2 regions of the Paenibacillus sp. FSL R5-0636 genome follow, and region 2 is predicted to be linked to the other one. Evidence: a T-box and tRNA genes for the amino acid it is inferred to sense, from the RefSeq annotation. Region 2 holds a T-box; the other holds one or more tRNA genes.
What was found. A T-box is a leader RNA that pairs with one kind of tRNA and senses whether it is charged. The one in region 2 lies ahead of trpS (tryptophan--tRNA ligase), so its partner is inferred to be a tRNA-Trp.
Positions count from the first base shown of each region.

Region 1: it encodes a tRNA-Trp, which carries the amino acid that the T-box ahead of trpS (tryptophan--tRNA ligase) is inferred to sense. The anticodon was not compared.

Region 1 covers NZ_CP150232.1:6,131,535-6,139,014, reverse strand. The annotation lists rRNA gene MKX34_RS28045 (23S ribosomal RNA) at 1-457, shown strand, start outside; tRNA gene MKX34_RS28040 (tRNA-Asn) at 519-594, shown strand; tRNA gene MKX34_RS28035 (tRNA-Ser) at 598-690, shown strand; tRNA gene MKX34_RS28030 (tRNA-Glu) at 709-783, shown strand; tRNA gene MKX34_RS28025 (tRNA-Val) at 839-914, shown strand; tRNA gene MKX34_RS28020 (tRNA-Met) at 931-1,007, shown strand; tRNA gene MKX34_RS28015 (tRNA-Asp) at 1,033-1,110, shown strand; tRNA gene MKX34_RS28010 (tRNA-Phe) at 1,121-1,196, shown strand; tRNA gene MKX34_RS28005 (tRNA-Thr) at 1,225-1,300, shown strand; tRNA gene MKX34_RS28000 (tRNA-Tyr) at 1,306-1,391, shown strand; tRNA gene MKX34_RS27995 (tRNA-Trp) at 1,398-1,471, shown strand; tRNA gene MKX34_RS27990 (tRNA-His) at 1,495-1,570, shown strand; tRNA gene MKX34_RS27985 (tRNA-His) at 1,614-1,689, shown strand; tRNA gene MKX34_RS27980 (tRNA-Gln) at 1,709-1,783, shown strand; tRNA gene MKX34_RS27975 (tRNA-Gly) at 1,790-1,864, shown strand; tRNA gene MKX34_RS27970 (tRNA-Cys) at 1,875-1,948, shown strand; tRNA gene MKX34_RS27965 (tRNA-Leu) at 1,963-2,041, shown strand; gene MKX34_RS27960 (AraC family transcriptional regulator) at 2,179-2,934, opposite strand; gene MKX34_RS27955 (BMP family ABC transporter substrate-binding protein) at 3,264-4,403, shown strand; gene MKX34_RS27950 (ABC transporter ATP-binding protein) at 4,521-6,083, shown strand; gene MKX34_RS27945 (ABC transporter permease) at 6,076-7,122, shown strand; gene MKX34_RS27940 (ABC transporter permease) at 7,119-7,480, shown strand, end outside.
Region 2 covers NZ_CP150232.1:3,008,346-3,015,825, forward strand. The annotation lists gene MKX34_RS13545 (serine hydrolase) at 1-830, opposite strand, end outside; gene MKX34_RS13550 (VanZ family protein) at 918-2,015, opposite strand; gene MKX34_RS13555 (hypothetical protein) at 2,207-2,554, shown strand; gene MKX34_RS13560 (hypothetical protein) at 2,658-3,116, shown strand; gene MKX34_RS13565 (aminopeptidase) at 3,221-4,453, shown strand; gene trpS (tryptophan--tRNA ligase) at 4,522-5,517, opposite strand; T-box leader at 5,622-5,904, opposite strand; gene MKX34_RS13575 (hypothetical protein) at 6,102-6,527, shown strand; gene MKX34_RS13580 (winged helix-turn-helix transcriptional regulator) at 6,678-7,061, opposite strand; gene MKX34_RS13585 (sigma-70 family RNA polymerase sigma factor) at 7,286-7,480, shown strand, end outside.

The DNA.
Region 1 (7,480 bases), 3.1 Mb from region 2:
AGCTACCCTGGGGATAACAGGCTTATCTCCCCCAAGAGTCCACATCGACGGGGAGGTTTGGCACCTCGATGTCGGCTCATCGCATCCTGGGGCTGAAGTAGGTCCCAAGGGTTGGGCTGTTCGCCCATTAAAGCGGTACGCGAGCTGGGTTCAGAACGTCGTGAGACAGTTCGGTCCCTATCTGTCGTGGGCGCAGGAAATTTGAGAGGAGCTGTCCTTAGTACGAGAGGACCGGGATGGACGTACCGCTGGTGCACCAGTTGTTCCGCCAGGAGCATGGCTGGGTAGCTACGTACGGACGGGATAAGCGCTGAAAGCATCTAAGCGTGAAGCCCCCCTCAAGATGAGATTTCCCAATTAGTAAGACCCCTTGAAGACGACGAGGTAGATAGGTTGGAGGTGGAAGTGCAGCAATGCATGGAGCTGACCAATACTAATCGGTCGAGGGCTTATCCTATACTTAGAATGCAGATTCGTTTCGGATTCAGTTTTCAGGCGATTAAGCCTGGTATGAATATTCCCTGATAGCTCAGTTGGTAGAGCACTCGACTGTTAATCGAGTTGTCACAGGTTCGAGTCCTGTTCGGGGAGCCATATGGAGAGGTGTCCGAGTTTGGCCGAAGGAGCACGATTGGAAATCGTGTAGGCGCCACAAGCGTCTCGAGGGTTCGAATCCCTCTCTCTCCGCCACAAATTTTTAATTAGTATGGCCCGTTGGTCAAGGGGTTAAGACACCTCCCTTTCACGGAGGTAACATGGGTTCGAATCCCATACGGGTCACCAAATTTTCACTTGATTTATCCTAGTGGACTTTGGTACAATAACAATTGTTGTTTATGGAGGCTTAGCTCAGCTGGGAGAGCATCTGCCTTACAAGCAGAGGGTCGGGGGTTCGATCCCCTCAGCCTCCACCATAACATATTTTACTGGCGCGGGGTGGAGCAGCCCGGTAGCTCGTCGGGCTCATAACCCGAAGGCCGCAGGTTCAAATCCTGCCCCCGCAACCAATTAACTTAAGCAATTATATCTTTTGGAACCGTGGTGTAGTTGGCCTAACATGCCTGCCTGTCACGCAGGAGATCGCGGGTTCGAATCCCGTCGGTTCCGCCATTTTCATCATGGCTCGGTAGCTCAGTCGGTAGAGCAGAGGACTGAAAATCCTCGTGTCGGCGGTTCGATTCCGTCCCGAGCCACCATTTATCATCACAAAAGAATGAGTGCCATGCCGGTGTAGCTCAATTGGTAGAGCAACTGACTTGTAATCAGTAGGTTGGGGGTTCAAGTCCTCTCGCCGGCACCATCCTTGGAGGATTAGCGAAGTGGCCAAACGCATCAGACTGTAAATCTGCTCACGTAAGTGTTCGGTGGTTCGAATCCATCATCCTCCACCAGTTTTTAGGGGCATAGTTTAAAGGTAGAACAACGGTCTCCAAAACCGTTGGTGTGGGTTCAATTCCTGCTGCCCCTGCCAAGTTCTTTCTAAAGTTTAATATGGCGGCCGTGGCGAAGGGGTTAACGCACCGGATTGTGGTTCCGGCATTCGTGGGTTCGAGACCCATCGGCCGCCCCATTTTCTTTAAAATGAATAATGGCAACAATATCAACTTAATATGGCGACTGTGGCGAAGGGGTTAACGCACCGGATTGTGGTTCCGGCATTCGTGGGTTCGAGACCCATCAGTCGCCCCATTTTACTTTAAAATGTTATTGGGGATTAGCCAAGCGGTAAGGCAACGGACTTTGACTCCGTCACTCATAGGTTCGAATCCTATATCCCCAGCCATTTTATGCGGACGTGGCTCAGCGGTAGAGCATCGCCTTGCCAAGGCGAGGGTCGCGGGTTCGATTCCCGTCGTCCGCTCCAAAATTTACATGGCGCCATAGCCAAGTGGTAAGGCAAAGCTCTGCAAAAGCTTTATCCCCAGTTCAAATCTGGGTGGCGCCTCCATTTAGTTCATATGTGCCGGCGTGGCGGAATGGCAGACGCGCTCGACTCAAAATCGAGTGGGAAACCGTGGAGGTTCGAGTCCTCTCGCCGGTATCTTAAAAAGGTTAGTAAGAATGCTTTTATAAGCAATCTTACTAACCTTTTTTCTTTATGTTCTTAGTTTTACAGGATTAAGCCGTTGAATAGAGGAGTTTCTCTATTTCAACGGCTTTTTTTAATCTGATTAGTGATTAACCTGATTGATTATTAATGCGGAATGCTCGCGGGGTATGACCTATTTCTCGTTTAAACATATTGCAGAATTGGGCATCGTTCACAAAACCTGCAGCAGCAGATACTTCAGAGATTTGCATCTGAGTATGACGTAATAGAGATTTTGCATAATCCAGGCGTTTTAACAGCAAATACCGCAGGGGTGAAGACCCGAACCGTTCTTTAAATAGATGGCGAAAACGATCGTAGCTATATCCGGACATTTCTGATAGTGTTTCGACGGACAATTTATGGCGATAATGCTCATTCATATAATTAAGGACATATTGTACTCGGTCTTCTGTTGGGGATTGATATCCAGAGGCACTAAGAAGCCTCATAAGATGGACGGTAATCTCGCTCATTTGTAGGTTTAGAAGCTCAGAGAATCCGTCTTGCTTGCGTGTAAACTCTGCTTTCATTCGCAGCAGGATTTGAAGAACGGTCTTATCTTTATCATCTTCATATACGCCGAGCAGATTACTCATATTAGGGTGTTCCGAGTGGAAGCCTACAAATAATACATTTGCATCCTCACGGTGGTGCTCGTCATGTTTATGATTGGGTGGCACAAGCGCGAAAGAAGAGGAGCGAAAATGGTAACTTCGTGGGCCAACATTGGTTGTCCCTACCCCCTGTAAATAATAGACCAGTTCGTAGCATTCATGCTGGTGTGGAGGGATATAAGTATTTAGCTCATGTGTGGCACTTACAATATATAGAACACGATCCATGATGATCCTCCAATACTTATGTTTTAGCCGAATCGTACAAAACTATGACCGAAATCATATAATTATTTTTAATAATATTTGTTATGATCGTATCAATAAATCCGAAAGTTCGCAACCTGACTGGCCATCTCGTTCGGAAATAAAGCGGATTATTAATAATAATGGTATTTTTATTGCTATTTTTGAGCCTAAACGTTAAATTTATTACTTTTAATGATACTTTATTTGGAAAAAAGAGAATTTCCATTTGAACCGTGAATTATACAATGGGTGAAGATGGGGATTCTGCCGGATTACTAACCAACTAAAATTAGGGGTGGAATAGAGTAATGAATAAAAAAGTTCTTTCTTTGTTGTTATTAATGGTGATGGTTCTGGTCACAGCATGTGGGAATAACACGTCCAATAACGGTTCTTCTGCGAATACTGGATCAAACGCTGCTGAGGGTGGAGAAACAGGTTCAGGGGATAAACTCAAGGTTGTATTGCTGATTCCGGGGACACTTGGGGATAAATCATTTTTTGACTCCGCTAATAACGGCTTGCAAAAGGTTAAGGATGAACTAGGTGCAGTAACAAAGGTTGTTGAAATGGGCGTTGATAAAACGAAATGGGAGCCTACATTTAACGATATCGCTTCCGAGGATTGGGATGTAATTATTTCTGGCGGTTCTGAAATTACAGAGATGTTTAATGCAACGGCAGAATTGTATCCAGACAAAAAATTCATTAATTATGATACCGACATCGATGAAGCACCAGATAACATGTACAACATGTCTTATGCGACAAATGAAGTATCTTTCTTGGCAGGTGCCGTAGCAGCATTAGCTACACAATCGGATATGCCGAATGCTACCCCTGAGAATGTGATTGGGTTTGTGGGCGGTATGGATATTCCGGGGATTAATGCTTTCTTGGTCGGCTACATTCAAGGTGCTCAGTACGTTGATCCTGATGTAAAAGTGGCTGTGTCGTACGCTGGTGATTTTGTTAACCCGGCAAAAGGTAAGGAGCTGTCTCTAATTCAATATAACTCCGGTGTGGATGTTATTTTTAACGTGGCTGGGGGTACAGGTCTTGGGATCTTTGACGCAGCTAAAGAGAAGAAAAAATATGCAATCGGTGTAGACTCCGATCAGGCAATGTTGATTAACGATACGGATAGTGAAAAAGCAAATCTAATCGTTACTTCATCTATTAAAAAGATTGATACGGCTATTCTAGGTGCAGTGAAGAGATTGCAAGAGGGAACGCTAGAAATGGGCAAACGTGATGTGTTGAGCTTTGTAGATGATGGTGTAGGTATTGCTGAGAATGATATTTATAAAAATGTATTCCCGGCTGATCTTCAGGCCAAGGTTGAAGAAGTGAAGCAAAAGCTGATCAATAAAGAAATTAAAGTGGATAATGCGATGGGGATGGAAACCGCAGAGGTAGAAGCTATTCGTAACGCAGTTAAGCCTTAAGCTTTAAATCTTAAGATCAGCTCTATAGAGATAAACCTACAGTTGGAGATTCTTCTAGTCAGGGGAATTCCAGCTGTATATTTTTGCAGACCTCCAAGTTGAAAGGCGTTGAGACCTATGTACAAAGCTCTGCTGGAAATGCGGGGAATTACCAAGGTATATCCCAATGGCGTCGTTGCAAATAAAGACGTGCATTTTTCTTTACGTGAGGGAGAAATACATGCGATTGCAGGTGAGAACGGTGCTGGTAAATCGACTTTAATGAAGATTATGTTCGGCATGGAAGAGCCAAGTGAAGGCGAGATCTATATCAAGGGTGAAAAAGTAAAGCTGCAATCCGCTCAGGACGCCATTGATAGAGGCATCGGCATGGTCCATCAGCATTTCATGTTGGTACCTTCTTTTACGGTGGCAGAGAATATGGTGCTGGGTATGGAGCCGCGCAGAGGAGTTGGCATTAATTATGCCGAGGCTGTGCGCATGACGGAAGAGACCGCAAGGAAATACAATCTGGCCGTGGATCCTAAAGCAAAAGTAGAGGATCTTACAGTTGGGATGAAGCAAAAGGTTGAGATTCTTAAGGCGCTGCTGCGTGGTGCGAAAATTCTGGTGCTTGATGAGCCGACTGCGGTGTTGACTCCACAGGAAACAGAGGAATTGTTCCGCGAGCTTAAGCAATTAAGGGAACAGGGTCATACGATAGTTTTTATTTCGCACAAATTAAAGGAAGTCAAAGCGATTTGCGACAGAATTACGATTATGCGCAGCGGCCGTAGTGAAGGTGTTTTTCAAACACAGGATGTGACAGAACAGGAAATCTCGCGACTAATGGTCGGCAGAGACGTCGTGCTGAAATATGACAAAGAGATTCTGGCTGTTAGTGAGCCAGTACTAACGGTGCAGGGACTCGGTGTGAATGATGCAGATGGCAAAGCATTATTGTCGGATATCAATTTTGCGGTACGTGGTGGGCAGATCGTTGGGATTGCTGGTGTAGAAGGCAACGGGCAGACACAGCTCATTGAAGCTCTTACAGGTAGCTTGAGAGGTGTCTCAAGTCAGGGCTCTGTACTAGTGAAGGGAAAGGATATCCGTGAATCGGATATTTTGGATATTCGTAAGCTAGGCGTTTCCTATATACCGGAGGATCGGATGCGGCAAGGGATCGCTAGTGAGGCAAGCATAGCTGATAATCTGCTATCTACTCAGTATCGTACAAAAGCAATGAATAAAGGTCTTTTTTTGAATGGCTCACGAATTGCCAAGCTAGCAGTATCCCTTGTAGAGGAATTTAAAGTCCGCTGTTCAGGACCTTCTCAGCCCATAGGAATGTTGTCAGGTGGTAACATGCAGAAGGTAGTCGTAGCTAGAGAGTGTTCGACTGAACCGCAGCTGCTTATTGCAGAACAGCCGACACGGGGTGTGGATATAGGCGCAGCCCAGTTCATACATCAAAAGTTGTTGGAATTACGTTCAGACGATTGCGCGATTTTGCTAGTGTCGGCAGATTTGAATGAGATCTTGGAGATCAGCGATAGTCTGTTAGTAATGTACGAGGGTAAGATTGTTGCCTTTTTCGAGGAGCCATCTAAGGTTAGTGAGGAAGAATTAGGTCTTTATATGCTGGGGATTCATCGACAGGACGAGGAGCACATCGGGAGGGCCGTAAATCATGTTTAAAGTTAAATATTTTGAGTACATTCGGACATCGGCGGTAATCGTTATTGCACTCGCTATTGCCTTTCTGATCATCTCTTTGGTCAGTAATCAGCCTGTGAAGACGATTGGTATATTCCTATTAGAGCCGTTATCCAGTAAAGGTCATATTGGTAATGTGATTGAGATGGCGATTCCGCTCATGTTCACTGGGTTGGCAGTATCCTTGTTGTTTCGAGCCAATATGTTCAACCTGGGAGCTGAAGGGATTTTCTATTTCTCCGGTGTTGTAACTTCCGTATTGGCTATTCATTTAACGTTGGACGGCTGGCTGCATCCGATGGTAGCTATTGCTGCAGGTTCAATTGTAGGAGCGTTGCTCTCGGCAATACCTGGTATTCTGAAGGCAAAATGGAATGCTAATGAGTTGGTTACATCCTTAATGTTCAATAATATTTTGTTCGGAGTAGGGCTATTCCTACTGAACTATCATCTACGTGATGCTAAAGCTTTTGCCAATGTATCCTACAAATTCGAGAAAACGGCACTGCTGAGTAAAATGGTCTCCGGCACCCGTATTCATACCGGTCTTATTATCGTTATCGTGCTTATTATTGCAGCTCATCTATTCCTATACAAAACGAAATGGGGATATGAGCTGCGCATGACAGGCATCAACCTGGACTTTGCCCGTTATTCCGGTATGAAGACAGCCAAGGTTATTATTCTCGTTCACTTGATTGCAGGTTTTATCGCAGGTATGGGGGGTTCCGTAGAAGTGCTGGGGATGTATAACCGTTTCCAATGGACGTCACTGCCTGGTTATGGTTTGGATGGTGCCCTTGTAGCGATGTTAGCCAAAAATAATCCGCTGTCCGTAATCGGCTCTGCATTGTTCCTAGCGTACATTCGAATTGGGGCTGACATGATGGCGCGTCTGTCTGATGTACCTTCAGAGATGATCTCAATTATACAGGCAATTATCATTCTTCTGATTTCGGCTGAGCAATTTCTGAAGTTCTGGAAAAATCGGATGCTCTTGAAGGAGGCGAAGGAAGCGTGAATAGTTTGTTTGATGTAATTTTTACAACTGACTTTGCGTTCTCTGTCCTTCGCGTGACGACTCCGATTCTGTTCGCCGCGCTCGGCGCACTCATCTCCAACCGTGCAGGGATCATTAACATTGGGATGGAGGGCATCATGCTTGTTGCCGCTTTAGCGGGTGTCATCATAAGCAGCTATACGCATAGCGCGTGGGTAGGTCTGCTTGGGGCGGTGCTGTCTGGAACATTGATCGCTGGAATATTAGCTTTTTTCACCCTGAAATTCAAAACACATATCATTCTCGGGGGTGTGGCCATTAATATGTTCGCTTCGGGAGGAACTGTGTTTATCCTCTATCTGCTTAGTGGCGACAAGGG
Region 2 (7,480 bases):
CGGTAGGCACCGTGCTGGCATTGCCAGAACTGATACCCATATCCCATTGCCCAGTCATGATCGCCTTCGCCATTGGAAATATGTTTGGAAGTAGCCTCATTAATCCACTTTTCAGGCAGAACCCGTTGATTATTCCAGATTCCTTTTTGTAAGTATAGCTGGCCGAATTTAGCGATATCCTCGGTTGTAATGTTTAAGCCAAATCCCCCTGTGTTAATTCCGCGTGGACAAGACTCCCACGTTGCGCCGTGAATGCCTAGAGGAACGAAGAGGCGTGGTTCTAAATATTCTAGCAGTGTTTGGGCAGTAACCCGTTGAAGGATCGCGGCCAGCATGTAAGTAGCACCGGTATTATATAGGAAATGTGTACCTGGTTGTTTCTCGACCGGGACGGAGAAGAAAGCTTTCACCCAATTCCCGTCTGCACTTTTGCGAAGTGTGTCCATAGTATCCACGACATGCCCGGTACCCATCATCAATAGATGTCTGATTGTCATATTGGTTAGATTGTCTGTGATTGGATCAGGAGCATCTTCAGGGAAAAAGGATAGGACAGAATCATCGAGGGTGACGAGTTTCTCTGTAACAGCAAACCCGATTGCGGTTGAGGTGAAACTTTTGCTAAGTGAAAATAACATATGCGGAAGATCGGACCTGTAAGGGGCCCACCAGCCTTCAGAGACCACATAACCATGTCGAAGTAGCATAAAGCTGTGCAGGCCTAAATTTTGTTCCTCTACTGCACTAATAAAGCTGGATATTGCGGTTGATGAAATGCCCTGTTCTTCTGGAAGACTTCTAGATAACCGCAAGCTGCTTGTAGTTTCCATACGCTCATCTCCTAAATTTTGAGAATGCTCACCTCCTAATTCTATAATAATTTCCAATGTTAAAATACCCTTTAAAAAATAACTAGTTTAGCTTTCTACAGGGCTGTTGCGGGATACATCAGATTGGAGCCGTTTCTCTGGCCAAGAAATAACATGAGAAGTTTGACTTAGTTTCTCATATATTAGCTGAGTTTCTTTTTTGAATATACTAATGACTAAATGAATAAAGAAAGCCAAGTCTATCAATAGAACAAACAGATGAATAAGCATATTCCATACGGAGGAAAGATGCCCTAGAAGGGCGGAATCAAGCAAAAGAGAGTGAATCCCAAGCAGCAACCAATATAGCAGGCCATATCTGAGCATCAGAGCCCAGAAAAAAGCATGATTCCCGCTGCTCTTCACCCGAATCCGCACCATCCATTTCCCTAAGGTCCGTCCGCCCGTGAGAGCCGGAACAAGCATGAAGTAAATACCAGTTACAATCCAGAAGGCAGCTTTTATATTGAATCCGAAGAGTACCCCAAACCCGATGCTCCACACCATACTATCGATTAGAAAAGCTATTCCTCTGCGGGTATAGGAGACTCTTTTGGCAGAGCGGTCAATGTTTGTATCCAGTTGTTCTATACGTGGCAATAGCCCGGAGATCCAAATGGAAATTCGAAATCCAAAAATCCCTCCGATTGTGTTGGTAATGAGATCATCGACATCAAAAAGACGGTAAGGATGATCGAAGAAACCGTAAATCCCTGTAATCTGCGTGATCTCAAAGGACAGGGAAAAGGCAAAGGATAGTAGAATGCACACGACCCAGCGTGTACGAAAATAATAGCCCAGAAACATTCCAAACGGTACGGTTAATGCAACGTTAAAAATGACCTGTAAAAATGCAGGCTCACGCAGTAATGACCAGTAGGTCGAGATTTGATCAGGGATGATCGTCGATCCATCCACAATATCCTGAATAAATTGAAGGGGAATGAATTGGACGATACTCCCAGAAGGTGCAGCATTGTGCCGGGAGGATGGAAAAGGAAGCAAGACTAGAAAATAAGCGTTCATCAGATAGAGCAGCAGCAGATATAGGATTAAAGCTCTAAGCTTATGTATATAGCCATGTCTGCGGTATTGTACGATAAGAAAAGGAAGTGTGAAGAACAGCGCTGCTATTGGAAACATCATGAACGCATACGAAATTGGAAAAAAGTACGAATGAAACATAAGTCACCTGCCGTGGAATTGTTTTTATAAGAAATTTGACTCTACTTGGAAATTAGCTATCCCCGGCTCATTATAAGTTTTTATGATAGGGAACTCAACTAATTTATCGAACGTTTCCGGCATACATATGTCTATGAAGGAGCGTGAAGTGGATGGAGAAAAAGGTTCAGCAGTATTATCGGCTCAAGCAAAAGCAAAAAGATATTGAAAAAGAATTGGCCGAGCTTCGTCAGGATATTTTAAATTATTGTAGTGAGCAGGAAACCACCGAGACTGAAATTGGCAGCTATAAAGTGAAGCTGGTCGTGCAAAACCGCAAAGAATATGATGATGCAAAGTTATATGAGACCTTATCGGACCCTGAAGTGTGGCGTTTGCTCTCCAAATCAGATCCGGCAAAGGTGGCAAGCTTGACCAAGTTGAATGTAATTTCAGAGGATAAAATCATGCATACTTATACTTTGAAGACCGTAACACTGCTGCAGGTGGATAAAAAATAGTGATTCAAGTGAGCGGTTCCTTGTGGGAGCCGCTTTATTTGGCTGATAACTGTCCATATTAAGGGAATATGTTACAGTATTAGGGTGGATGGGAGGTTGAATAGTGAAAAAAATAATCATCGGAGGCGTCATGGGCTTAACGATTTTACTTTTTTTCTTGTTTATCTTGCGGCATGATAATCAATCACTTGAGGTAAAACCGGATGTTATGTTCCCAACAGCGGAATACAGGGTGACTGATAGTAGTGCTCCAGGATTACCTATGCTTATAACTGCTGAAGGGGCGAATGTTATTAAGATACAGGTTACGTCCGGCAATTTATTGTTATGGAACCCCCCTGACTACAAGGTGCATAACAAAGGTCTTGAGCTGAAAATCAAATCTGGAGATCAAATTTATTGGAGTCCAATGGATGGAAATAATAAACAAATAGATGAGCCTCAGGATACCAAGATCATAGTGATTGCTTACCATAATGATAAGCAGATCGGAATGTCCAACGTAGAGATTCATAAGAATGATCTAGGTGTCTATACAGGGGAAATACCTGAAGTGAAGTAACTGAGAATCTAAATCGAATCGCAACTATCCTCGTTTTGCGTTAAAATAAGAAGTGAAGCTGACCGAGTGCTTATAGCAACCCTAGAGATGGAGGAAGAGAATTCATGAAAGATTTTGAAGTAATGCTGGAGAAATACGCGAACCTAGTTGTAAAAGTAGGAGTAAATGTACAGCCTGGACAAGTCCTTATGGTACATGCACCGATAGAAACCGCAGAACTTACTCGCTTGATTGTAGCGAAAGCCTATGAAGCGGGAGCTAAATATGTAATTATTGACTGGGACGATGAAGCAACTACACGGATCCGTTATGAAAAAGCCCCAGAGGATTCTTTCGATTACTATCCACAGTGGCAGGCTGAGATGATGGAGAAATTCGCGGAAGAAAATGGTGCCATCTTACATATTAAAGTACCTGATCCGGAACTGTTTAATGGCATTGATTCTTCTAAGGTATCTAGAGCAGTCAAAGCAGCAGCTGTTGCTCGCAAGAACTACTCCAAATATACTCGGAACAGCAAAATCAGCTGGTCTCTGGTCAAAGCGCCAACACGTGCTTGGGCGAACAAGGTTTTTGCCGATCTTCCTGAAGAAGAGCGGGTAGAGGCGATGTGGGAAGCTGTATTCCAGATGAATCGTGTGGGCAGCGATGATCCGGTAGCTGCTTGGAGAGAGCATATTGGTCAGTTGAAAGAAAGTCAGGATAGAATGAACGCTAAACGTTATAAAAGCCTGCATTACCGTGCTCCGGGAACGGATCTGCATGTAGAGCTTCCGGAAGGCCATTTATGGCGCGGGGGTGGCGGTGAGAATGATAAAGGTGTTTATTTTGTTGCTAATATGCCAACGGAAGAAATTTATTCCATGCCCCATCGTACTGGAGTGAATGGCACAGTTAGAAGCACGCTCCCTCTTAATTTGAATGGACGTTTAGTTGAAGGACTTTCATTCACTTTTGAAAAGGGGAAAGTCGTAGCTTATGAAGCTGAATCCGGACGCGAGCATTTAACCTCACTGCTGGCAACGGATGAAGGTGCATCTTATCTAGGAGAAGTAGCCTTAGTGCAGCATGATTCTCCAATCTCTCGCTTGAACCGCATTTTTTACAATACAGGGATTGATGAGAATGCCTCCTGCCATTTCGCGCTAGGAAGTGCTTATCCTGTAAATATTGAAGGCGGCACAAAGCTTACGAACGAAGAGCTTGTGGCTAGAGGAGCTAATGTCAGCTTAACTCATGTCGATTTTATGATCGGTTCAGCAGAGCTGGATATTGACGGAGAGCTGGCGGACGGCACGATTGAACCCGTATTCCGTAAGGGAAATTGGGTGTTGTAAGGAGAAGAAAAAAGCCGGATCTCTTCCAATGAGCTTCCGGCTTTTTTGAGTACCTATAAATATCATTTTTAGATTGAAAAATAGTTAAGACTCATAGCCTCACGTACTTCGGCCATTGTTTCCTGAGCAATGCTGCGGGCATGCTGTGTTCCAGAGATTAAGATTTCCTGCACAAGCTTGGGCTTAGTAGCATAATAGGAACGCCGCTCTCGCATCGGTTCTATAAGCTGATCTAGAGCTGTCGAAATCAACTGTTTGCAAGCAGAACAACCCATGGTACCCCGCTCACAGCCTTCACGAATTTCGGTTACCCCCGCTGAGCGAAAAGCACCATGATAAGCAAAAATAGGACAGATATCTGGATGTCCAGGATCATTTTTATGCACACGCGCAGGATCGGTTGTGGCTTTTCTTATCTTGAAGGTGATTTCTTCCTTAGTGGAGTCCAGCTCGATGGCATTGCCAAGGCTTTTACTCATTTTAGCGTTGCCATCCGTACCCACAAGTCTCGGCGTCTCACTGATCAGCGCTTTGGGTTCCACCAGTATCGGGCTGTACAGCTCGTTGAATCTGCGGACGATTTTGCGGGTTAATTCCAGATGGGGGAGCTGGTCTTCTCCTACAGGAATGATCGTTGCTTTACAAAAAGTTATGTCAGCAGTCTGACTAACTGGATAACCTAGAAAACCGTAATACAATTCATCTAAGCTGGAATTTTTTGATTCGGCTTTAATCGTGGGATTATGCCGTAAAGAATTCACAGTAACAAACATAGAGAACAAGATGGTCAGCTCTGCGATTTCAGGGATCATCGATTGAATAAATATAGTTGTTTTCTCCGGATTTATACCCGCAGATAAATAGTCCAGTGTGATCTCATGCAGATGTTGACCCAGCAGCTGCGGACGATCAAAATGGGTCGTTAGGGCTTGAATATCCGCTAAAAACACAAAAGTTTCATATTGCTCCTGAAGGGCTACTCGGGTCTGCAAGCTGCCGGCGTAATGGCCAAGGTGAAGCTTTCCAGTCACTCGATCTCCAGTTAAGACACGTTCGTTCATCATATAAAAATTCCTCCTGTTATTTAGCATTTGGTTACACTCGAGTCGCCACCACCAGCCATCATCCATGGCCATCACCTCCTTTAAATGACAAAAAAACCTCATCCAATAAGGACGAAGTTGTCGTGGTACCACCTTAAATGATCGTGTCACCTTACGATTCTTGGCTTTCGATCTTCTCTTACCTGTACGGAGAGGTTGAATTAATTCTCGATACAGGTCCCTTGATAACGGCGGGAACCCCGGTTTTCCCTACTGCATCCATTAAGATAGTTCGGAAAAACAACTATAAAGGCCATTCGAGCATACGCTGGTCACCGGTTCGCACCTACCACCGGCTCTCTGAAGACCATGTTCGTCTGTCTACTTACCCTTTGTCATCGTTGTTCATGATATGTGAATTATTGTAATTCTGAACAGGGGTGTTGTCAATGAGTGGAAATCGTATGGTGATTGATGAGGTATCTAGGTTTATATGATATAGCAAAGTATACCTTAAATGTATATAATCATCAGGAATTTAGTCCAATCTATCATTGCGGATTCACAATATACTACTCTATAACCTTGAAATGGAGTGATGATAAATGGCGACAATAATAAGTTATGGGTCACAGGCAAAAATCCCGTTAGATCCGTTTACTACAGCTATAACGGTTGCAGGGATTCCTGGAGCTGGAGCGGGTCTAGCCACAGCGCAAGTAAATATTAGTCCGGCTAATCCGGCTTCTTTCTCCAGTAGAGTCGAGTTAAATGGTAGTTTTAGTCTTACTGCACTTGCTAATAGCCAATTTCTTGTTATCATCCGACGAGCTGGAGTCGATATTTATAGATCCTTTTATCGTTTTACTACTATTACTGATATTCAATTAAGTGCTCAGTGGGTTGATGGTGCTTATATTGGAGTCCACAATTATGAATTGGTAATTCAGAATGATAGCAACTTGCCTATAAATCTATTTGGACCCATATCATTCACAGCAACTGCTATTGGAGGAGAGGGCGTAATTTAAGTTATGTTCCTGTGCGCCATTCAAGGGACGGGTGAATCAAAGCTTTGGACAGTTGAATCGATCTGATTCAGCTGTCCTTTTTTCATGAACGTATAATTGAAGTACAACTCTCGCAGCATAAATATCCAACCATACCCTTGATAGAGCGGTTTATTTATTTAAAATGTTATCCTCTAAAACAGCGTATTTATCGCCGAATTGCTTAATGATATGTTGTTCTCCCCAATTACATAATGCAGTCAAAATATCGCTTAAACTATCACCATATTCACTAAGCTCGTATTCTACTTTTGGTGGAACCTGATTATAAACAATTCGGTTGATGATTCCATCTGCCTCGAGCTCGCGTAGCTGCTGGGTTAACATTTTTTGAGTAATGCCGGGCATCAACTGTTTTAACTCGGAGGTGCGTTTTTTGCCATGAGTTAAATGACATAGAATTACGCATTTCCATTTCCCTCCGATGACCTCTAGTGTGGCTTCAACAGAAATATTGTATTTTTTCTTGACAGTTGTTGTTGGTGTTGTTGTCATGATAACCTCCATGGTATGGGTACTTTTTAGTACCTATGGCACTTTTAAGTGCGTACTATTGATTATGTCCAATTTAACCTATCATAACATTTTTCGTTCAATTTTTATAGAATGCTATAATTTAGAGAGCTTTGGGCAAAAAAAGTTAAACGAAACAAAAACCGTTTCTATACCTCCCCCGTCTTAATCTATGAAAGGTTGAAGAGGGGAGGCTAAGGAAGGACATGACGATGACTAATGCAGAAATGAAAAAAGTAACGATTCTTGATACTCGGAGCGAGACGGATTTTTACGATTCGATATTGGTACATAGAGAACAACTGTACAGTATTGCTTATAGTTACTTGCAGAACCGAAACGATGCGCTGGAAGCGATGCAGGAAATGACTTGCCGGGCCTGGATTAAAAGAAAAACATTA